Regions from separate parts of the Streptomyces sp. CA2R106 genome, predicted to be linked through region 2. Evidence: riboswitches for the same ligand, from Rfam matches in the RefSeq annotation. Region 2 holds a riboswitch; the other holds the start of a gene.
The links. A riboswitch is a leader RNA that binds a small molecule or an ion and turns the genes downstream of it on or off. The one in region 2 is predicted to bind cobalamin.

Region 1: linked by a shared signal. The riboswitch ahead of WA788_RS08120 (cobalamin biosynthesis protein) and the one ahead of WA788_RS07155 (ABC transporter substrate-binding protein) in region 2 are both predicted to bind cobalamin.

What each region holds. Positions count from the first base shown of each region.
Region 1 is NZ_JBAGKC010000004.1:44,348-55,645, reverse strand. It holds gene WA788_RS08130 (putative cobaltochelatase) at 1-1,876, opposite strand, end outside; gene WA788_RS08125 (cobyric acid synthase) at 1,968-3,461, opposite strand; gene WA788_RS08120 (cobalamin biosynthesis protein) at 3,470-4,426, opposite strand; cobalamin riboswitch at 4,538-4,669, opposite strand; gene WA788_RS08115 (SDR family oxidoreductase) at 4,779-5,702, opposite strand; gene WA788_RS08110 (SDR family oxidoreductase) at 5,718-6,464, opposite strand; gene WA788_RS08105 (hypothetical protein) at 6,661-6,873, opposite strand; gene WA788_RS08100 (inorganic phosphate transporter) at 6,885-8,198, opposite strand; gene WA788_RS08095 (class II aldolase/adducin family protein) at 8,489-9,139, shown strand; gene WA788_RS08090 (alpha/beta hydrolase) at 9,642-10,775, shown strand; gene WA788_RS08085 (hypothetical protein) at 10,830-11,298, shown strand, end outside.
Region 2 is NZ_JBAGKC010000003.1:346,309-357,606, reverse strand. It holds gene WA788_RS07200 (STM4011 family radical SAM protein) at 1-158, shown strand, start outside; gene WA788_RS07195 (NADP-dependent oxidoreductase) at 145-1,077, opposite strand; gene WA788_RS07190 (TetR/AcrR family transcriptional regulator) at 1,179-1,748, shown strand; gene WA788_RS07185 (MarR family winged helix-turn-helix transcriptional regulator) at 1,858-2,343, opposite strand; gene WA788_RS07180 (VOC family protein) at 2,468-2,881, shown strand; gene WA788_RS07175 (chloride channel protein) at 2,957-4,654, opposite strand; gene WA788_RS07170 ((2Fe-2S) ferredoxin domain-containing protein) at 4,861-5,607, opposite strand; gene WA788_RS07165 (ABC transporter ATP-binding protein) at 5,604-6,422, opposite strand; gene WA788_RS07160 (FecCD family ABC transporter permease) at 6,583-7,689, opposite strand; gene WA788_RS07155 (ABC transporter substrate-binding protein) at 7,686-8,759, opposite strand; cobalamin riboswitch at 8,779-8,984, opposite strand; gene WA788_RS07150 (TetR/AcrR family transcriptional regulator) at 9,127-9,855, opposite strand; gene WA788_RS07145 (LLM class flavin-dependent oxidoreductase) at 9,911-11,023, shown strand; gene WA788_RS07140 (sulfurtransferase) at 11,020-11,298, shown strand, end outside.

The DNA of each region.
Region 1 (11,298 bases), on a different contig from region 2:
CCACCAGCAGCGGCCGCCGCGAGGCGTCCCGCAGCCGCTCCACCCGCAGCACCTCGTGCGCCCGCAGCAGCCCCGCCGCCAGCGGGGTGCGGCCCCCGGTCGGCAGCTTCTCCAGCCGCGCCGCGCCCGCGTCCACCGACGACGTCGGCGGCAGCGCCAACTCCGCGCCGGCGCCCCGGAACGTGACCAGGCCGACCTTGTCCCGCCGCTGGTAGGCGTCGAGCAGCAGCGACAGCACCGCGCCCTTCACCGCCACCATCCGCTTCCGCGCGGCCATCGAGCCCGACGCGTCGACCACGAACAGCACGAGGTTGCCCTCCCGGCCCTCCCGCACCGCCTGCCGCAGGTCCGCCCGGCGCACCACCAGCCCGGCGCCCGCCCGCCCCCGCGCCCGCTGGTGCGGCGCCGCCGCACGCAGCGTCGCCGTCAGGTGCAGCGCCGCGAGCCGGCCGTGCGGCAGCTCCGCGCCCGTCGTCCGCCCCTGCGCGGTGCGGGCCCGAGAGCGCCGCCCGGCCGCGCCCTCTCCGAGCCCGGGCACGGTCAGCGCCCGGGTCCGGTACGGCTCACCGGCGGCGGACGGCGGCTGCTCGGCACCTGCCGCCGCGCCCGCGCCGGGCTGCGGGGATGCGGGTTCGGCGCCGGCGTCGGGGGCCGACTCGCCGGCCTCGGGGGCTGCGGTGTCCTCGCGCTGCGGCGGCACCCCGCCGCCCCCGCCGGGGCCGTCGCCGTCCGGGCCGCCCTCGGGGCCGCCGTCCGGGCCGGGGCCGCCGTCAGGATCGGGGTCGGGCTCCGGGTCGTCGTCCGGGCCCGGGCGCTCGTCCACGTCGTTCGCCGCCTGCTCGGCCGCCGCCTGCTCGGCCTCCTGCCGGGCCTGCTCCAGCGCCTCGTCCAGCTTCTGCTCGTCCAGCCCGGGCGCGTCGAACGGGTTGCGGCGGCGCCGGTGCGGCAGCGCCAGCAGCGCGGCCTGCCGGACGTCGTCGGCCGTCACCTCGGTGCGGCCCGCCCACGCCGCCAGCGCGGTTGCGGTACGCGCCATCACGATGTCCGCGCGCATCCCGTCCACCTCGAAGGCCGCGCAGGTCGCCGCGATCTGCCGCAGCACCGTGTCGCCGAGCACCACCGACGGCAGCAGCGCCCGTGCGGCCGCGATCCGCTCCCGGGTCCGCCGCTCCTCCTCCGCCCACCGCGCGGCGAAGGCCGCCGGGTCCGCGTCGTAGGCCAGCCGGCGGCGCACCACCTCCACCCGCTCGTCGGTCTCGCGCGAGGCGGTGACCTCCACGGTCAGCCCGAACCGGTCGAGCAACTGCGGCCGCAGCTCGCCCTCTTCGGGGTTCATCGTGCCCACCAGCAGGAAACGCGCCGCGTGCCGTACCGACACGCCCTCGCGCTCCACGTAGCTCGCCCCCGTCGCGGCGGCGTCCAGCAGCACATCCACCAGGTGGTCGTTGAGGAGGTTGACCTCGTCGACGTAGAGCACACCCCGGTGCGCCTCGGCCAGCAGCCCCGGCTCGAACGCCTTCACGCCCTCGGCCAGCGCCCGTTCGAAGTCCAGCGCGCCGACGAGCCGGTCCTCGGAGGCGCCCACCGGCAGCTCGACGAGCTTCGTGGCGCGCCGGGCGCCGGCCGGGTCCGGGTCGTGCGGCCCGTCCGGGCAGCCCGGGTCCGGCGCGGCCGGGTCGCAGCTGAACCGGCAGCCGGGCACCACCGCCACGTCCGGCAGCAGCGCGGCGACCGCGCGCACCGTCGTCGTCTTCGCCGTCCCCTTCTCCCCGCGCACCAGCACACCCCCCACCGCGGGCGAGACCGCGTTGAGCAGCAGGGCCAGCCGCAGGTCGTCCTGCCCGACGACAGCGGTGAACGGATAGGTGATGCTCATGCCAGGATCGCTCCTTCGAGCGGAAGTCGTGGGTTCAGGGCCATGCGCGGCGCCTGCGGCGGTGCCTGCTGCGCGCGGGGCGGCGGCGGTCTCACGGCGCCCCCGGCGGCAGGAACGGCAGGCCCTCCGGCGGGCCCTGCTCCACCAGCCGCAGCAGCGCCCCGGTGTCGGCGTGCTCCTCGACCAGGTCCGCCAGCCGCTCCAACTGCTCCTCCCGCAGCGCCTCGAAGCGGGTGCCCGGCGCGGGCACGAAGCGCCGCCCGGCCGCCGCGGCCACCTGCCGCAGGAACGCCCGCCGGAAGCCGTCGCTCTCCAGCGACCCGTGCCAGTGGGTGCCCCACACCGCGCCGACCCGGCAGCCGTCGAGGAACGGCTCGTCGCCGCCGCGCAGTTCGGCCACCCCGTGGTGGATCTCGTAGCCGCGCACCGGCTCGCCGTACTGCGTGCCCTCCGGGCGGGCGAGGGTCTTCTCCCGGGCGAAGCGGACCCGCACCGGCAGCAGGCCCAGCGCCCGGACCGTGCCCGCCTTCGACTCGACCTCGTCGTCGATGCGCTCGGCCAGCAACTGGAAGCCGCCGCAGATGCCCAGCACCGGGCGGCCCTGCGCCGCACGCTGCCGTACCGCGTCGGCCAGGCCGCGCGCGTGCAGCCACTCCAGCGCGCGGACGGTGCCGCGGGTGCCGGGCAGCACCACCAGGTCGGCGTCGGCCAGTTCGTCCGGGCGGTCCACGAACCGCACCACCACACCGGGTTCGGCGGCCAGCGCGTCGAGGTCGGTGAAGTTCGACATCAGCGGCACCGCGGCCACCGCGACCCGCAGCACCTCCTCGCCGTGGGGCGCCTCGACCGCGGACTCGCGCACCGCGCCGCGCAGCGACACCCGCAGCCCGTCCTCCTCGTCGATGCCCAGGCCGTGCGCGAAGGGCAGCACCCCGAGGGTGGGGCGGCCGGTGAGGCCGCGCAGCATGTCCAGGCCCGGCCGGAGCAGCGAGACGTCACCGCGGAACTTGTTCACCAGGTAGCCCGCGACGAGCCGCTGGTCCTCCTTCGCGAGCAGCGCCGTCGTGCCGTAGAAGGACGCGAAGACGCCGCCGCGGTCGATGTCGCCCACCACGACCACCGGCAGCCGCGCGCTCCTGGCCACCGCCATGTTGACGATGTCGGTACGGCGCAGGTTGATCTCCGCGGGGCTGCCCGCGCCCTCGCAGACCACCGCGTCGTGCGTACGGCCCAGCTCCTGGAGGCAGTCCACCACGGTGCCGAGCAACTCCGCCTGCTTGCCGCCGTGGTAGCCGCGCGCGCTCAGCTCGCCGACCGGCCTGCCCAGCACCACCACCTGGCTGCGCTGCTCGCCGCCCGGCTTGAGCAGCACCGGGTTCATCAGCGCCGACGGCTCCACCCCGGCCGCCTGCGCCTGCATCGCCTGCGCCCGGCCGATCTCGGCGCCCTCCCGGGTCACGTACGAGTTGAGCGACATGTTCTGGCCCTTGAACGGCGCCACCCGCAGGCCCTGCCGGGTCAGCCACCGGCAGATCCCCGCGGTCACCACGCTCTTGCCGGTGTCCGAACCGGTCCCGGCGACCATCAGCCCCTTCACCGCGCACCCCTCCTGCCGGTCCGGCCGCGGGCCGCCGACAGCAGCACCGACGCGCCCAGCGCGAGCGCGCCGACCCGGCGGGACAGCCGCACCGCGCGCCCGATGTCGGCCGGCCGCGGCGGCCGGAACCCCGCGCCCAGCACCGGCCGGTGCTCGACCCGCCCCCCGTACGCCAGGGTGCCGCCCAGCCGCACCCGCAGCGCCCCCGCGAACGCGGCCTCGACCGGCCCGGCGTTGGGCGAGGGGTGCCGCGGCCCGTCCCGGCGCGCGGTGGCCAGCGCGCTGCGCGGATACGGCCCGGCCAGCGCGGCGAGCAGGGCGGTCAGCCGCGCGCCGGGGTAGCCGGCCGCGTCGTCCAGCCGGGCGGCCGCCCACCCGAAGCGCAGGTGCCGCGGGGAGCGGTGGCCGACCATCGCGTCCAGCGTGTTGGCGGCACGGAAGCCGACCAGCCCGGGCACCCCCGCGAGCCCGCCCCACACCAGGGCGCCGACCACCGCGTCCGAGGTGTTCTCCGCGACCGACTCCACCACCGCCCGCGCCAGCGCGTCGGCGTCCAGCGCGGCCGGGTCCCGCCCGCACAGGTGCGGCAGCCGGTCCCGGGCGGCGGCCAGGTCGCCCGCCTGAAGCGCCGCGCCGATCGTGCGGGCCTCCCGGGCGAGCGAAGTGCCGCCCAGCACCGACCAGGTGGCCGCCGCGGCCAGCGCCGCGCCCAGCAGCGGGCGGCGCCGGGCCGCCCGATCGGCGACGGCGGCCGCGGCCACCGCGCCGCCCACGCACAGCGCCGCGTACGCGCTGCCGGCGCCCCGGTCGTCGCGCCACATGCGCTGTTCCAGGGCGCCGGCGGCCCGCCCGAACCCGGCCACCGGGTGGCCGCGGCGCGGGTCGCCGATCAGGAGGTCGCCGAGGAAGCCGAGTGCGGCGCCGTACGCGTAGGCACGGTGGCGGCCGCTCATGCCGCGGATATCCGGGTACCGGCGGCCGCCAGGGCGGGTGCCGCCTGCGTGCAGGGCATGGCGAAGTCCTCACTCAGGGTCCGCGCCCTGGCTCGACGTGACCGGCGGTGAGAGTCTCCTGGCTCCCGGATCAACGCACTCCCGGGCCTTCCCGCCGGCGTGCGCCGGCCGTGGCCTCCAGCTTCGGGAGTGCACTCCCCGGTGACAGTGGCGGGACCGCGTCGGATTCGCACCGACTTCCTCTCCTGCCGCCGCATTGCTCCCGGCAGTTCACCACGCCCGGAGAAACCCCGTCAACCGGGCCTGCCTGCGGCTTTGCGGCCCCGCGCCGACGGGTGGGCGCGCGGCCGGCTCAGAGGGAGGCGTGCTCGGGAAGCAGCTCCTGGATGCCGATGCGGTGGTAGAACTCCGCGCGGATGCGGTCGCTGACCGCGGACACGACCTCGCTGCCGTCGCGGCTGGGGTCGATGTGGGTGCGGAACGGCCGCTCGCCCTGCGGCAGTCCGACCACCCGGACGATCTCGTCCGCGACCTCGTCCACGGTCCGCCCCGCGGGGAAGAGGTCGGTGAGCGCCTGCGCCATGGAGTCGCGCACCGCGCCGTACGCCTCGTCGTACGCGGTGTCCCGTACGGTGTCGGCCGGCCGGGCCGCGTGGGCGAAGTGGTTGGTGCCCGACGGGTAGGCTCCCGGCACCACGATGACGGTGTCGATGCCGAACCGGACCAGCTCGGCGGCGTAGCTCTCGGCCAGTGCGTCCATGCCCGCCTTCGCCGCGAAGTACGGGGCGAGGAACGGCGGGTGGCCGCCGCGGGTGGAGGACGACCCCACCCACACCAGCAGCCCCTCGCCCTGGCGGCGCAGGTGCGGCAGCGCGGCGCGGTTGACGCGCTGGGTGGACAGGACGTTGGCGTCGTAGAGCGCGGCGAGCTGTTCGGGGGTGAACGCCTCGGCCGGGCCCAGCGCCATGTGGCCGGCGTTGTGGACGACCACGTCCAGCCGGCCCTGCTCGGCGGTGACCTGCTCGATCGCCGCGTCGACGGACGCCTGGTCCTGCACGTCCATCTCGATGCCGCGCACGTCCACGCCCTCCGCCTCTGCGTACGCGGCGAGTTCGGCCACGCGGGGGGCGTTGCGGTCGGCGGTGGCGCGCATGCCCGCGTAGACGGTGTGCCCGGCCCCGGCCAGGAAGCGGGCGGCGAGGTTGCCGATGCCGCTGGAGGCGCCGGTGACGACGATGACCTTCGGACCGGTGCGGTGTGTCGTGGCTGGTGTCATGGCTGTTCCTGCCTCCTAGATGATTCCGCCGTTGGCGCGGACGGTCTGGCCGTTGATCCAGTGGCCGGCGGGGCCGGCCAGGAAGGCGGCCACCTCGGCGATGTCCTCGGGGGTGCCCAGGCGCTCCAGCGGGGGCTGGGCCGCGAGGCGGTCGACGGTCTCCTGGTCCTTGCCGGCCATGAACAGCGGTGTGGCGGTGGGCCCGGGGGCGATCGCGTTGACGGTGATGTCCCGGCCGCGCAGCTCGCGGGCGAGGATCAGGGTCAGCGCCTCGACGGCGCCCTTGCTGGCGGTGTAGGCCCCGTAGCCGGGGAACTGGAGCCCCACGACGGAGGTCGAGAGGTTCACGATGGCCCCGCCCGCGCGCAGCCGGCGGGCGGCCTGCTGGTCGACCACGAAGCTGCCGCGGATGTTGGTGCGGTGCACCGCGTCCAGCTCCGCGAGGTCCAGGTCGACGATCGGCTTCAGCCGCATCACGCCGGCGGTGTGCACGACGGCGTCCAGCCCGCCGAAGGCGGCCTCCACGGTGTCGAAGGCGGCGGCCATGGCGTGCTCGTCGGCGACGTCGCCGCCGACGGTGACGGCCCGGCCCCCGGCGCCCGTGATCTCCTCGGCGAGCGCCTCGGCGGCGGCCTTGTTGCCGGCGTAGTGGATGCCCAGGGCGTACCCGTCGCGGGCGAGCCGCCGGACGACGGCCCGGCCGATGCCACCGGACCCACCGGTGACCAGGGCGACGCGGACAGGGGTGGCGCTGGTGGACATGGCGTCCTCCTTGTTTTCGTCGATACGATCTGACGAGATCAACGATAACACAGATGGGGATCGATGATTCGGTCAGAGTGTTATCGGCGAAAACAGGAGAGGGGCCCGCGGGCGCCGGCATGCGAACAGCCCGCCGCCGGGACCCAGGTGGCGGGTCCCGGCGGCGGGCCGGGGTGACGGCGGAGGGAGGGTGCGCTCAGCCGGCTATGAGGTGGATGCCGTAGGCGACGGCGGCGGCGCAGGCCGCGAAGCACAGGTAGGCGCCGGTGCGCGTCAGGAGCGCGGTGCCCTGGGCGGACGAGGGGCGGGAGAGCCCGACGATGCCGAGCGTGAAGACCCCGACGAGGCCGACGGTGGACAGCAGTGTGACCGCGAGGACCGTGCCGAGCGCGTGCCAGTCGATGCTCATGGCGTGCCCTTTCAGACCGTGGTGGGAGCGGAGGCGGGAGGCGGGACGGGGGAGGCCGCCGGAACGGCGGGCCCGGGGGCGGGTTGCGGCTCGGCCGCGGGCTCGGAGGCGCTGTCGACCACGGTGACCGGGACGAGACGGACGGCGGGGGTGGTGGGGGCGAGGTGGACGGCCGGTGCGGCCGGGACCGGGACCGTGGCCGGGACGGGGGCCTCGGCGGCCGCGGCGTCGTTGACGTTCGCGTGCGTGACCGGCTTGCGGCGGGCCGCCGTACGGACCACCGCGCACACCGCGAGGCCGATCACGCCGACCGTGGTGACCCCCCAGGTCCCGCGGTCGGCGAGGTAGGCCGCGGCGCCGGCGACCAGCCCGGCCGCGGGAAGGGTGAGCGCCCACGCGGCGACCATGCGCCCGGCGGTGCCCCAGTGAACCACCGCCCCGCGCCGCCCGAGCCCGGCCCCGAGTACCGACCCGGAGCAGACCTGCGTCGTCGACAGCGCGAACCCCAGGTGTGAGGACGCCAGGATCGTCGCCGCGGCGCCGGTCTGCGCCGCGAACCCCTGCTGCGGCTGGATGTCGGTGATGCCGCGGCCGACGGTCCTGATGATCCGCCAGCCGCCGATGTACGTGCCCAGCGCGATCGCGGTGCCGGCCGCGCAGATGACCCACAGCGGCGGGTCGGACCCGGGCGCGAGCGAACCGCCGGCGATGAGCGTGAGGGTGATGACGCCCATCGTCTTCTGCGCGTCATTGGTGCCGTGCGCGAGGGACACGAGCCCGGCGGAGGCGATCTGCCCGACCCGGTAGCCGCGCGAGGTGGCCGCCGGATCGGCGGCGCGGCCGAGCCGGTAGGTGAGCCGGGTGGCGAGCATCGAGGCGAGGCCGGCCACGACGGGCGCGGCCACTGCCGGAATGATCACTTTCATGACGACCGCGTCCCCGTGCACGCCGTGCGCGCCGACCGAGACGAGGGTGGCGCCGATCAGTCCGCCGAAGAGCGCGTGCGAGGAGCTGGAGGGGAGCCCGGCCAGCCAGGTCACCAGGTTCCACACGATCGCGCCGACCAGTGCGGCGAAGATCATCGCGGGTCTGATGCCGGCCGACTCGTCGATGATCCCGCCGGAGATCGTCTTGGCGACCTCCACCGACAGGAAGGCGCCGACCAGGTTGAGTACGGCTGACATGCCCACCGCGACGCGGGGTCCGAGGGCCCCCGTCGAGATGGTGGTCGCCATGGCGTTGGCGGTGTCGTGGAAGCCGTTGGTGAAGTCGAAGACGAGAGCGGTGGCGATCACGAGTCCGATCAGGAGCGTGATGTGTTCCATGGGCCCAGCAATCGTTCGGTCGGGCAGTGGCGAGGTGAACGTACGGAGCATTGATGAACGGAAGGTGAACTCACGGCAGACTCGGAGTGCTGACATGAATCATCGGTGAACGCGAGGGGATCGGGAAGGGGTGCGGAGCGATCGGGAGCGGTCGGCACGACGCCCTGGCGCACTCCTGCGTGATCCCGCGGACCGGTGAAGCGAGCTGTAATCCGTGCTCTTTGGTGGTCGGTCCGCCCGTGGCACCCTCGAACCGGTATCAGCGGCACCAACGGCAGCAAGGGGTTCCCGTGCACGACGCAGCACAGCAGACCTGGTCCGACGTGGTCGACGCGGCCCGCCGCACCGTCGCGGACGGCCTCGTGGTCGGCACCTCCGGCAACGTCTCCGCCCTCGTCGGCGACGACCTCGTCCTGGTCACCCCCACCGGCGTGCCCTACCACCGGCTCGGGCCCGGCGACCTCGTCGGCGTCGACCTCGCCAGCGGGCGCCAGGTGCGCGGCGAGCTCAGACCGACCAGCGAACTCCCGCTCCACCTCGCCGTCTACCGCGGCACCCCCGCGCGGGCGGTCGTCCACACCCACGCACCGCACGCCACCGCCGTCTCCACGCTCGTCGCCGAGCTGCCCGCCGTCCACTACATGGCCGCGGAGCTCGGCGGACCCGTCCGCGTCGCCGACTACGCCCTCTACGGCACCCCCGAACTCGCCGACGCCGTCCTCCACGCCCTCCGCGGCGACCGCACCGCCTGCCTCATGCGCAACCACGGGATGATCAGTCTCGGCGACACCCTCGACCGCGCCTACGACCGCGGCGCCCAGCTCGAATGGATGTGCCGCGTCTGGCTCACCGCGACCTCCACGGGCTCCACTCCCACGACCCTCACCCCCGCGGAACTCGAAGCCGCGGCAATCAAGTTCCGTGGTTACGGCCAACCCTGACCCCCCGGGTGCCCCCGTCTCCCCGTGCCGGGACCTTCCGGCCCGTGGGTGGCTTGTCGCGCCGTTCCCCGCGCCCCTGAGCACGCCCGGGTACCCCGTGGTGCGGGCCCGCCCGGGGGTGCCCCTGTCCGACGGCTCCCGGACCTTGCGGTGAGTGGGTGGCTTGTCGCGCCGTTCCCCGCGCCCCTGGGTAGCTACCTGGTCCTACCGGAGTGACCTGACCCGGTGCAGGAGGGACGTCGGCTTGCTCCGGAAGGACCAGAAGCATTCCAGGGGCGCGGGGAACTGCGCGACCAGCCCACCACCGGCCGCAAGGTCCGGGAACCGGACAGCAGGGGCACCCCGTGCGGAGCCCCGCCGCGGAAGACCAGAAGCGTTTCCAGGGGCGCGGGGAACTGCGCGACCAGCCACCCACGGGCCGGAAGGTCCCGGCACCCCCGTGGGAGGGGGCACACGTCGGGTGCGGTGGCGCCCGCCCGGAGGGGGTAGCAGAGTGAGGGTGATGCGCTTTCGACACGCGGTGGCCGTGGCGGCCACGACAGTGGTGAGTGCCGGCGCGGCCGCATTGGCGGCGGGCCGGTACGGATCGAGGTTCGCCCTGAACCCGGGGGTGGCGGGCCCGCCACCGGGCGGGGCGGTGACGGTGCACAGCGTGACGCCGCACGAGGTCGTGCTGACCCGCACCACGGAGTCGGGCCGCCCGGGGGTGTACGGCCTGAGCGGCCCGGGCGTGCACGCGACGGTGGGCCGGGTGCTCAGGACCGACGGCCGCTCCGTGACCAGGGAACTGCTCGGCACGGGGAAGGGCACCGTGGACGCGGGCGCGTTCGTCCGGCTGACCCCGCAGGCGTACGCGGGCGACCCGCGGACCGCGTGCGGCCTGGAGTTCCACGACGTGGAGGTCGAGGGCGAACTGGGCCCGATGCCCGCCTGGTACGTACCCGGCGCCCGCTCGATCTGGGTGATCGCGGTGCACGGCGTGGGCGCCACCCGCGAGCAGGCCCTCGCGGTCCTGCCCGCCCTGCACCGCTTCCGGCTGCCGGTCCTGGTCCCGACGTACCGCAACGACGCGGGCGCCCCCGCCTCCCCGGACCGTATCGGCCACCTCGGCGCCACCGAGTGGCGCGACCTGGACGCGGCGATGCGCCACGCGGTGGCGCACGGCGCGACGGCCCTGGTGCTGTACGGCTGGTCCACCGGCGCGGCGATGGCGCTGCGGGCCCTGCGCCGCTCCCCGTCGGCCGACAAGGTCGCCGGCCTCGTCCTGGACTCGCCGGTGCTGGACTGGCGCGCCACGGTCACCGCGGCGGTCCGCGCCCGCGGCCTGCCCGCCGCCGTCACGCCGCTCGCCGTCCGCGCCGCGCAGGGCCGTACCGGCGCGCAGGGCCCCCGCTCCGCGGAGGAAACCGCAGAAACGGAAGCGGGCGGGCCGGCCGGCCTGGACGTACCGACGCTGATCGTGCACGGCCCCGACGACACCTTCGCCCCCTGGTCCGCCTCGCGCGCGCTCGCCGCCCGCTACCCCGGCAAGGCATCCCTGCACACGGTGCCCGGCGCCGCCCACACCGCGATGTGGAACGCCGACCCGGCCGCGTACGAGGAGACGCTGCGCCGCTTTCTGACCCCGCTCATGTGAGCGCGTTCACAGTCGGGTTTGGGATTCTGGGTGCTGAGCGGCGAGACTGATCAGGTGACGTCCCGTATCCCGCGAGACACTCCGCTCCGCCTCGTCCCCCGCCGGCCGCTCACCGCGGCCCGCAGGACCGCCACGACGCGCAGGTCGCGACCGGCGCGCCCCCCCGAGGGCACCCCCTCGATCCCCGAACTCGCCCACGTCGCCAGGGCCGAACTCGCCGCCGCGGTACGGCTCGCGCGGTGGGCCGGCACCGGCCCCGGCACCGCGGGGCCGACCGGGATACTGCCGGACGGCACCGTCGCCCAGGCCGCGGCCGACCTCGGGCTGACCCCCGGCCAGGTCCGCACCGCCTGGGACCGGGCCCGGCTGTCCGGCCTGATCGAGCTGCACCGCGGCACCGCCCGCCCCGGCTGGCGGCTGCGCGCCTGGGACACCGACGACACCGCGGTGCTGCGCGGCTGGGTGGCCCTGTTCGACGCCTGGTCCCTCGCCCACCCGTTCCTCGCGCCCGACACGCGGGGAG
Region 2 (11,298 bases):
GCCCCTGTCCGCTGACCGCGTGCGACTGCCACATCGGCTACGTCCACCTCAACACCCTCCCGCTGTACGACGTGTTCGCGGGCGGTGTCCTGGAACGCATCCCGGCCGCCGTCCCGGCAACGGCGCCGGGGGCGGGGCCGCGGCTCAGCCTGGTGTGATGATCAGCTTGCCGCGTGCGTTCGCGCCGCCCTGCTCCAGTTCGGTGAGCGCCGGGACCGCCTGGGACAGCGGGACGGTCCGGGCGATCGGCTGCCGCAGGGTGCCTTCGCCGGCCGCCCGGGCGACCGTTTCGATGTCCTCGGTGACCGGCCGGGCGATCACGACGTGGAGCGGACCGGGCAGGACGCTCCGGGCGAGGTTCGCCGGGGTGGGCAGCACACTGACGATCCGGCCGCCGGGCTTGAGCAGCGCCCGGGCGGACTTCAGCGGCAGGGGGCCGGCGGCGACGAGCACGATGTCGAACCGCCGCGCGAGCGGGGCCGGGTCGAAGTCGAAGCCGACGACGGGCTCGACGCCGAGGGCGCGGGCCTCGTCGGCGGCGCTGTCGCGGCAGCTGCCCGCGACCGTGGCCTGGCGGGCGAGGGCGATCTGCACCGCGGAGCGGCCGACGCCGCCGAGGCAGCTGTGCACGAACACGGCGTGGCCCGCCCGCAGCCTGCCCTTGGATACCAGGGCCTGAAGGGCGGTGATGCCGACGGTCGGGACCGCGGCGGCGTCCTCGAACGACAGTGCCGCGGGCTTGTGCACCACGTCCCGCTCCCGCGCCACGACCACGTCGGCGAACGCGCCCGCGGCCTTGATGGGCGTCCCGCCGAGCACCTCGTCGCCCACCCGCAGCCGGGTGACGCCGTCGCCGACCGCCTCCACGACGCCCGCGAAGTCGTAGCCCATGGCGCGGGGGAAGCGCCGGCCGGTCACCTGCTTCATCCGGCCCTCGCGGATGCCGAAGTCCATCGGGTTGGCCGCGGCGGCGCGGACACGGACGAGGATCTCGCCGCTGCCGGGCCGCGCGGGCTCGAAGTCCTCCAGCCGCATGACCTCGGGCCCGCCGTACTGGTGGTACTGGATGCGTTTCATGGTTCGCCGTTCCTCCGCCGGTGCTGCACCGAGAGTGATGGGACTTGGTTCCATCACCTACGGTACACGAGTGATGGGACCGAGTCCCGTAGACTGGGCCCATGGCCCGCTGGGAACCGAATGCCGCCGAACGGCTCGCGCACGCCGCACTGGAGCTGTTCGACGAGCGGGGATACGACCACACCACCGTGATCGACATCGCGCAGCGCGCGGGGCTGGGGAAGAGCACCTTCTTCCGGCACTTCCAGGACAAGCGGGAAGTGCTCTTCGGCGGCGGCTCGATCGATGTGGTGCTGGTGGCGGCGATCGCCGCGGCGCCGGAGAGCGCGGCGCCGCTGGACGCGGTCGGCCACGCGCTGGACGCGGTCGGCCGGGAGGTCTTCACCCCCGAGCGCCGGGCGTTCGTCGCCCGCCGGCAGGCGGTGATCGACGCCCACCCCGAACTGCGGGAGCGCGAGGCGCTGAAGAACCTCGCCCTCGTGGCGTCGGTGGCCGACGCGCTCAGGCGGCGCGGGGTGCCCGACACGACCGCGCGGGTGGCCGCGGAACTCGGCGCGCTCGCCTCCGCGATGGCCTTCGACCGCTGGAGCCGCACGTCGGACGGCGACGACTTCGACACGCTCGCCCGGCAGGCGTTCGAGGAGGTGCGGGCGGCCGCGTCCGGCTGCTGAAAGGGTTGGTCGGGCGGTAGCCGCGGCGGTTCCGGCGGGGGTCGGGCGGGCGGCGCGCGCGGGCGGGTGGCCGGGCGGGCGGGTGGCCGGGCGGCGCGCGCCCGGCGGGTCACCAGGCGGGCAGGCTCGCGGAGTTGGCGGCGGGCTCGGCGCCCGCCTCGGTGAAGGCGTGCAGCGCCCCCAGCAGTTCGCGGCGCCGCACGGCGGGCATCGCGTCCACGATCCGGGCGATCTCCTTGCGGCGGCGCTCGGTCGCCTCCGTGACGGTACGGCGCCCGGCGGCGGTCAGGGAGATCAGCGTGGTGCGGCGGTCGGTGGGCACCGTGCCCCGTTCGACCATGTCCACGGCGACCAGCCGGTCGATCATCCGCATCGCGGTGGACGGCTGGACGTCCAACTCCGCGGCCAGCGCGGACAGGCTGAGCGGTCCGCGGCTGTGCAGGGCCACGAGCATCCGGAACTGCGGCAGCGTCAAGGACTCCTCGACCGACGCGAGCGAGCGGGCGGAAACGGCGACCAGGAGCCGCGAGGCGGTCAGCAGCGCGCTGACCATGGCCTCGGCGTCGTTGTCCGGCACGGACGGGGAAGCGACCATGGACACCTTTCTACATCCCCGGCCGTGTCCCCGGCAGGCACCGGCCCCCCTCGGCCGGCGGAGAAGGCGGGGCACGGGCCGTGGGCGCCTGCCGCGGGCGGGCCGCCGGTGGAAGACTCGGCCCATGCACCCTGCGGCCCGGCTCCTCGCGATCACCCTTGACTGCCCCGATCCGATCCGGCTGGCCCGGTTCTACCAGGGTTTCCTCGGCGGGCAGGTGGCGGCGACCGAGGCGCACGACTTCGCCGCGCTCACCGGCACGGGCGGCGCCCGGCTCGACTTCCAGCGGACCGCGAACCCGGCCGCGCCCGCCTGGCCGGACCCCGCCGCCGCGCGCCGCCAGCATCTCGACTTCGCGGTGGCCGACATGGCGGCCGCGGAACAGCGCCTTCGGGAGTTGGGCGCGGAGGTGTCCGAGCACCAGCCGGGCGGCGACCGGTTCAAGGTCTTCGTGGACCCGGCCGGGCACCTGCTCTGCATCGTTCCGCGCGCCACCGCGGACCTGCCGGCGGAACTGCTCGCCCCGGTGGCCGGCTGACCGCCGACGGTCGTGCTCCGGAGCCGGCGCGCGGCTTCTGCGGCGGGTCCTGGACGCCGTACGGGGCGTCCCGTCTCAGCCGGCGGCCGCGGCGGCGCTCCGCGACGGTCCGCGCAGCGCGTGCAGGACGGCCTGGTGGGTGATCCAGCCGGTCAGGTGCGCCCGGTCGTCGTCGAGCACCGGCAGCCCGGCGCCTTCGGAGCTGACCAGGGCGTCCAGGGCGGTGGACAGGTCGGTGGCGGCGGTGACGGGCGCCGGCAGGTGGGTGATGGACCGCACGGTCGCGTCCGCGTGGGCGCCGTCGGCAAGGGTCTCGGCGGCGGTACGGGCGGTGGCGGTGCCGAGGTAGGCGCCGTCGGCGGTCACCGGCAGGACGCCGTGCGGGGAGCGGGCCAGCGCCTCGGCGGCGCCGGCGAGCGGGGTGGCGCCGTCCAGGGGCGGGGGGACCGCTTCCATCACGGCGCCCACGGTGATCCCGGCCAGCACGGCGCCGCCCGGGGCCTGGTCGAGGTCGATGCCGCGGCGGCGCAGCTTGAGGGTGTAGATGGTGTCGGCGGACAGGGCGCGGCTGGTCAGGGTGGCGAGCACGATCGCGGTCATGAGCGGCAGGATGATCGTGTACTCGCCGGTGAGTTCGAACATGATGACCACCGCGGTGATCGGGGCGCGGGCCGCGCCGGCGAAGGCGGCGCCCATGCCGATCAGGCCGTAGGCGCCGACCGGTCCGGCGCCGCCGGGCAGCAGGTGGTGGGCGGCGGCACCGTAGGCGGCGCCGAGCATGGCGCCCATGAACAGCGAGGGCGCGAAGACCCCGCCGCTGCCGCCGATGCCGATGGTCAGGCTGGTGGCGAGCATCTTGCCCAGCAGCAGGACGACCAGGAACCCGATCGCGTACTTCCCGCCGACGGCCCGCTCCAGGACGGGGTAACCGACGCCGTACATCTCGGGCAGGAGCAGCAGGAGGCCGCCGAGCAGGAGGCCGCCGACCGCGGGGCGGGCCCACTCCGGGCCGCGCCAGGCCCAGTCGCAGGCGTCCTCCACCCGGTACAGGACCCGGGTGAAGGCGACGCCGACGGCGCCGGCCAGTACGCCGAGCAGGGCGAAGAGCAGGTACTGCGAGAGGTGGGTCACGGTGAAGGCGGGCAGGTGCAGGAACGGCTCGTCGCCGAACGCGGCGCGGCCGATGACGCTCGCGGTGACCGAGGCCAGGACGACCATGCCGAACGACTCGGCGGTGAAGTCCCGCAGGATCAGCTCCATCGCGAAGAACACCCCGGCCAGCGGTGCGTTGAAGGTGGCCGCGATGCCGCCGGCCGCGCCGCAGGCGACCAGCACCCGCATCCGGTCCTCGGCGACCCGCACCGCGCGGCCGAGCGTGGAGCCCAGCGCGGAGCCGATCTGCACGATCGGGCCCTCGCGGCCGACCGAGCCGCCGCCGCCCATGCACAGCGCGGACGCCAGCGACTTCACCACGGCGACCTGCGGCGCGATCCGCCCGCCGCGGCGCGCGACGGCGTACATCACCTCGGGGACGCCGTGGCCGCGGGCCTCGCGGGCGAAGCGCTGCACCAGCGGGCCGTAGACCAGGCCGGCCAGCACCGGGGCGAGCAGCACGAACCAGTGCCCGAGCCAGGGCACGTGCGGATTGGCGGCGCGGCCGGCGGCGGAGTAGTCCGTGTGGCCGGACAGCGCGCGGGTGAAGGTCCCGATCAGCCAGCGGAACGCGATCGCGCCCGCGCCCGCCCCGCACCCGACCGCCAGGGCCAGCACCAGCAGCCCGCCCTTCGCCTCCCGCAGCGCCGTCAGCAGGGCGGCCGGACCGCGGCCGACGCGGACAGCGCCCGCGGTGGCGGCCAGAGCGGCGTCCAGAGCGGCGTCCGCGGTGGCGGGGGTGGCGGGGGAGGCGGGGCGCTCGGGCGGGAGGTCGGCAGGCGTCAGCACGTTTGCATGATGCAACAAAAACCTTGCGCTGTGCAAACTTAGCACCCGGCAAAGTCCGGTGGGTGGGACGGCGGGCCGGCGCGGTGCCGGGGCAGGCGGTGCTCCGCCTCGGGGCGGCCGCCGGCGAGGTGGGCGGCCACGATCGCCGCGGCCGCCGCCGGGTCCACCCGGCCGTACCAGACGTCGTCGGGCTGCACGCTGACCACCGGTGCCTGGTTGCAGGGGAACTGGCAGCCGGTCTGCGTCACCAGCACGTCGTCGTCGCCGAGCCCGTGCGCGCCGAGCCCCCCGACCAGGGCGCGCAGGGTCGCGTCCGCGCCCTTCGCGGTGCAGCGCGGGCCGCGGCACACCAGGACCTGGTGGCGGTGTCCGGGCACCTCCGCCCAGGCGGCCGAGGTCAGGCCGGGCTCCTCGCCGGTGACCGGCCGCGCGGTGGCCGCGGCCGCGGCGACCTCCGCCAGGTCCCCGGCGAGCTTCGCGCCCACCCGCACCTCCGGGCGCGGGCCGCCGTGCTCCCGCCACCAGTACGCGGCGACCCGGCGCAGCCAGGACGGCCCCGGCCCGCCGCCGCCCAGCCGGACCCCGACGAGGACGACGGGGGCGCCGCCGGTGCCGGTGCCCTCTTCCGTGGTCCGCGCGTCCGCCAGCCGGGCCAACTCGGCCGTGAGCGACGGCTCGCCCTGCTGGAGGAAGGCGATCGTGGCGCCGGAGCGCCGGGCCAGGGCCAGCAGTTCGGCCCGGCGGCCCGCCTCCACCGCCGACATGCCGACCAGCACCAGGCTCATGACGCGTCCGCCCCGCGCAGTACGCCGTTCCACCGCACATGCGGGCGGTCGTGCACCGGATGGCGCGCCACGGTCACGTCCACCCCGTACACGCGCCCGACCAGTTCCGCGGTGAGCACCTGCTCCACCGGGCCGTGCGCGACCAGCCGGCCGCCGTGCAGGACGGCGATGTCCGCGCAGTAGGCGGCCGCGAGTTCGAGGTCGTGCAGCGCGGCCACCGCGGTGACGCCCAGAGCGCGGACCGTCTCCATGAACGCCAACTGGTGCCGCAGGTCCAGGTGGTTGGCCGGCTCGTCCAGCAGGAGCACATCGGGCTCCTGCGCCAGCGCCCGGGCGAGCTGGACCCGCTGGCGCTCGCCCCCGGACAGCGACGACCAGCTCCGGTCGAGCAGGGCGCCGGCATCGGCGGCGGCCACCGCCCCGGCCAGTACGGCCTGCTCCCGCGCCGCCGCGGCCGAGCCCGGCGGCACCGGCCACCGGCCGCGGTGCGGGGTCCGGCCCAGCTCGATCACCTGTTGGGCCGTCAGGGGCAGGCCGGTGTCCGCCTGCTGCTCCATGAACGCCACCCGCCGCGCCCTGCGCCGGGCCGGCAGCGCGTACAGGTCCTGCCCGTCCAGCTCGACCCGCCCCCGGCCGGGCCGCCCCAGCCCGGCCAGGACCCGCAGCAGCGTGGTCTTCCCGGCGCCGTTCGGCCCGAGCAGGCCGGTCAGCCGGCCGGGGGCGAAGTCGAGCGCGACGTCCTCCAGCAGCACGGCGTCCCCGACCCGCACCCCGACCCCGGCGCACCCCAGCACCACCGGCTCCCGGGCGCTCACGCCCGGCCCCGCACGGCGGGTCCGGCGAGGTGGTGGCGCGGGGCGAACGGCGGCCGCCCTCCGCCCGTGGCGGATACCTGCCCGGGGTGGGGCTGTTGCCTGGCGGTCATGTGCGGGCTCGCGTGGTGGTTCGGGTGGGGGAGGGGGCGCCGGGCCGCGGTCATGGGTGGGCTCCCGCGGGGGCCGCGGTGCGGGTGCGGCGGCGGAGGAGGGCGGCGAAGAAGGGGGCGCCCAGCCCCGCGGTGATCACGCCGACCGGGATCTCCTGGTCGGGCAGGACGGACCGGGCGAGCAGGTCGCTGCCGACCAGGAGGGCCGCGCCGAGCAGCGCGGAGGCCGGCAGCAGGACCGCGTGCCCCGGGCCGCACAGCAGGCGGACGACGTGCGGGACCACGAGGCCGACGAAGCCGATGACGCCGGTCTCGGCCACCAGGCAGGCCGTCACCAGGGCGCAGGTGCCGACCAGGAGCCACCGCAGCCGTTCCACCGGAACGCCGAAGGAGCGTGCCGCGGTCTCGCCGAAAGCGAAGGCGTCCAGGTCCCGGGCCGCGGCGAGCGCCACCGCCGTCCCGGCGACAGCGACCGCCGCGAGGAACAGCGCCGTGTGCCACCGCACCCCGGCCACCGAGCCGAGCGTCCACTCCATGACACCGCGGGCGGCGTCCCGGTCGCCCAGGACGAGCACCACGAACGAGGTGAACGCCGCGCACATCTGCCCCACCGCGACCCCGGCGAGGACCGTGCGGGTCCCGGACAGCGACCAGGACCCCGCACCGGCCAGCGCCATGACGAGCGCCGCCGCGAGCAGCGCCCCTGCGAACGCGGCGACCGGCAGCGCACCGGCGGACGCCGCGCCGGACGCGCCGACGCCGAGCACCAGTACGGTGACCGCGCCGACGGCGGCGCCGTCGGAGATGCCCAGCAGGTAGGGGTCGGCGAGGTCGTTGCCGGTGAGCGTCTGGAGCACCGCGCCGCACACCGCGAGCCCGGCGCCGGTGGCCGCCGCACCCACCACCCGCGGCAGCCGCAGCTGCCAGACGATCTGGTCGTCCAGCAGCGTCACATGGTGGTCGCCCAGGCCCAGCCGCCGCAGCAGGACGTCGGCCACCACTCGCGGCGGCTCGTGCACCGACCCGATCGCGAGGCCGAGCAGGCACACCGCCAGCAGCGCCACCGCGGCCGCGGCCAGCACCGCCGCCGCGCGGGCCGCCGTACGGTCGCGGGCGCGGTCGGGCGTACGCGTACGCGTACGGTCCGCGGCCGTCACGACGCGGCGGGCAGTGCGGCCAGACCGGCCGAGACCCGGGACGCGCCGTCCGCCAGGAGCACGCCGGGCGTCGACTCCGAGAACGGCACGACGACGAACGCGCGCCGGCGCACCGCGGTGAGCCGGCTCAGCACGGGGTCGTGCTCCAGATAGGAGATCTTGGCCGCGGCACTGTCCCAGCTCGCGTCCGCGAGCACGATGGCGTCCGGGTCGGCGGCGGCCACCTGCTCCCAGCTCACGTTCTGCCAGCCGCCTTTCAGGGTGCCGAACACGTTGTGCGCGCCGACCGCGTCCAGGACGGCCTGCGGTCCGCCGTGGCCGGCCCCGACGTAGGGGGACTTGGTGCCGGAGTCGTACCAGAGCACGTCCAGGCCCTTGCCCGCGCCCTGGGCGGCCAGTGCGGCCAGCGCCGTCTTCTGCTGCCGCTCGATCGCGGCCCCCCGCTGCGGCACCCCGAAGACCGCGGCGATGTCGGCGAGTTCGCCCCACACCGCCTCGAACGACGCGGCGGGCACCTGCTTCGCGTCCGCGCAGCCGAAGGGCGACAGATAGGAGCCGATGTGCTCGGCGGCCAGCTCGGCGCGGGTGCCGGCGACCTTGCCGGTGAAGGCGCTGGTGTAGGAGGCGTAGAGGAAGTCGGGGCGCGCGGCGAGGAGCTTCTCCTTGGACGGGTACTCCTTGCTGAGCACCGGCACGGAGTCGTAGGCGGCCTTCCACTTCGCCGGGATCGTGTCGTCGAGGTAGGCGGTGCCGGCCATCCGCGACTGGAGGCCCAGCGCGAGGGCGACCTCGGTGGCGCCCTCGTTGAGGGTGACCAGCCGCTTCGGGGGCGCGGCGACGGTGGTGGCCACGCCGCAACTGCGCACGCTGACGGGGGCGGTGCTGTTGCGCGCGGTGGCGGAGGACGCCGGGCCGTTCGCGGCGGGCGCCCCCGTGCAGGCGGCCAGGCACCCGGTGGCCAGCAGGGCCGCGGCGGCGGCCGGCAGCCGTAGCGGGCGGGTGCGGGCCCGGGCGCCGGGGCGTATGAGACGGCTGATATGGCGGAACGGGCGCAGGGCGCTGCTCGGCACGTGTACTCCAAACCCTCGTGGAAGATGTCGCGCCGTGGCCGGTCTCCTGGCTTTCGCGTCGACGCTCCACGGCCGGCCTTCCCAGGCGTCCGTTGCCGGTCCGCCCAGTGGCCCCGACCGTCGTGGGGACGGTCGGCGCAGGGCCGCGGAACTCCGCGACTACAGTGGCGAGGGCCGCACCGGCTTCCGACCGGTTTCCCGTGCACCACGGCACGCGCACGCTACCAAACGCGCCGCCCCGCCCGGCCGGGCGGATCACAGGGCGCGGAGGGCCCGCACCGGCGCGGGGGCAGGGCCCGGTGCCAACGGCCGCGGCCCCGCCCGGAGTTGACGGGAAGGGCCGCGCGAGGGGAGTGCGGAGCGGGGGTCAGGACGGGCGGTCGGTGCCGTAGCCGTGCAGGAAGGCGTCGACGGCGCGGGTGACGCAGTCGCGGATCTCGGCCGCGCCCAGCGGCGGGCTGCCGTGCGGGCGGATGGTGATCTCCGAGGTCACCAGGGCGATGAAGTGCACGGTGGCGCGGGCGGGTTCGGGGATGCGCAGCAGCCCGGCGCCGGCGAGCTGCTCCAGCCGCCGGGCGACCTCCCGCTGGACGCGCTGCGGCCCGGCCTGCTGCCAGGCGTCGATCACGGCGGCGGGGAAGTGCTGCACCTCGGCCTTGATCTGCCGGATCATCGCGAAGTGCTCGGGGAACTGGGTGCGCTGGCCGACGAAGGCGCGGCCGAGCGCGAGCAGGTCGGCGCGCGGGTCGGTGCCGGTCACCTGCTTCTCGACGGTCGCGACGAACGCGTCCGCGACCTGCCCGGCGCTGTCGTGGACCACGTCGGAGAAGAGCTGGTCCTTGCCCTCGAAGTGGTTGTAGATGGTGCGCGTGGACACGCCGGCCTCGGCGGCGATCGCCTCGATGCTGGTGCGGCTGTAGCCCTCGCGGCCGAAGACGGTCCGGGCGCCCTGGGTGATGGCGTCGCGCTTGCCGGCCCGTCCGCCGGTACGGGCGGGGCCGGGGCGCTCCGGTGCCGCCTTGCGGGCGGGGGCCGTCGGTGGGGTACTCAGGGGAAGCCTCCGATACGGGTCGTCGTCCGTTGCCCAATTTACCATGCACGTTGTACTTTACTTTGAGGGCTTTCCGTCAACCCGCCAGAGGACCGTGCACATGGATATCGGGACCATCACTTTCGGCACCCTACTCAGCGACCCCTTCACCGGGCACCGCGTCTCCCAGGCCGAGCGCCTCGACGAGGTGGTCCGCAGCGCGGTGCTCGCCGAGCGGCTCGGCTTCTCCTGGTTCACCGTGGGGGAGCACCACTTCGGGGAGCGCGACGTCATATCGGCGCCCCCGGTGGTGCTCGCGGCGATAGCCGCCCGCACCTCCACCATCACCCTGGCCACCGGCACCACGCTGGTCGCCAACCGCGACCCGGTGCTGGTCGCCGAGGACTACGCGACGCTCGACCAGCTCTCCGGCGGGCGGCTCCAGCTCATCGCGGGCGCCTCCTTCTTCCCCGACCCCTACACCGTCTTCGCCCAGCCGCCGGAGAGCAAGGCCGACCGCAAGCGGGAGAACCTCGAACTCCTGCTGCGCCTGTGGTCCGAGGACGAGCCCGAGGTGACCTGGCAGGGCGCCTTCCGCCCGCCGCTGGACGCGGTGCGGGTGCAGCCGCGGCTGTACCAGGCGCGGCCGCCGGTGTGGGTCAGCGGCGGCTCCAAGCCGGACTCGGTGCACCTGGCGGTCGAGACCGGGCTGCCGATGGTCTTCGGCACCACCGCCCGCCCGCCGCAGACCCACGCCCCGATGTTCGCGCTCTACCGCGAGCTGTGGGCCAAGGCCGGCCGCCCGGCCGAGCAGGCGCGCACCGGCGCCGCCAGCCACGTCTTCGTCGCCGACACCACCGCGCAGGCCCGCGAGCAGTGGCGGGAGTACTACGCCAACTACTTCCGCGGCGCGAAGCTGCCGGTCGGCGCCCGACCGCTCGCCTTCGACTTCGACGACCTGGTGGGCCCCGGCTCGGCGATCTGCGGCAGCCCCGCCGAGGTGGTCGACAAGCTCGGCCGGCTCCACGACCTGTGGGGCCACGACCTGCACCTGCTGTCCGTCGACATCGGCGGCATCCCGCACGCCAAGGTCGCCCGCGCCATGGAGCTGGTGGCCTCCGACGTGATCCCGCAGGTCGCGGGCCTCGGCGCGGACCGCCCCACCGGCGGCACCGTCGCCGCACGCCCGGCCGCTCCGGCCCCCTCGGTCGCCCAGGTCGGGGGCGCCGTATGAGCACCCCGGACGGCATACCCGCGCACATACCCGCGCGCACCGCCCCGCAGATACCGCCGGTCGTCCCGACCGCCTGGGTACGGGAGCGTACGGCGGCCACCCCGGACACCGCCTCGGACGGCACCCCGGGCCCTGCCTCGGACGGCGCCCTCGTACTCGCCGACGTCCGCTGGTACCTCGACGGCCGCTCCGGCCGCGACGCCTACCTCGCCGGGCACCTCCCCGGCGCCGTATGGGTGGACGTCGACACCGACCTGGCCGCGCCCGGCACCGCG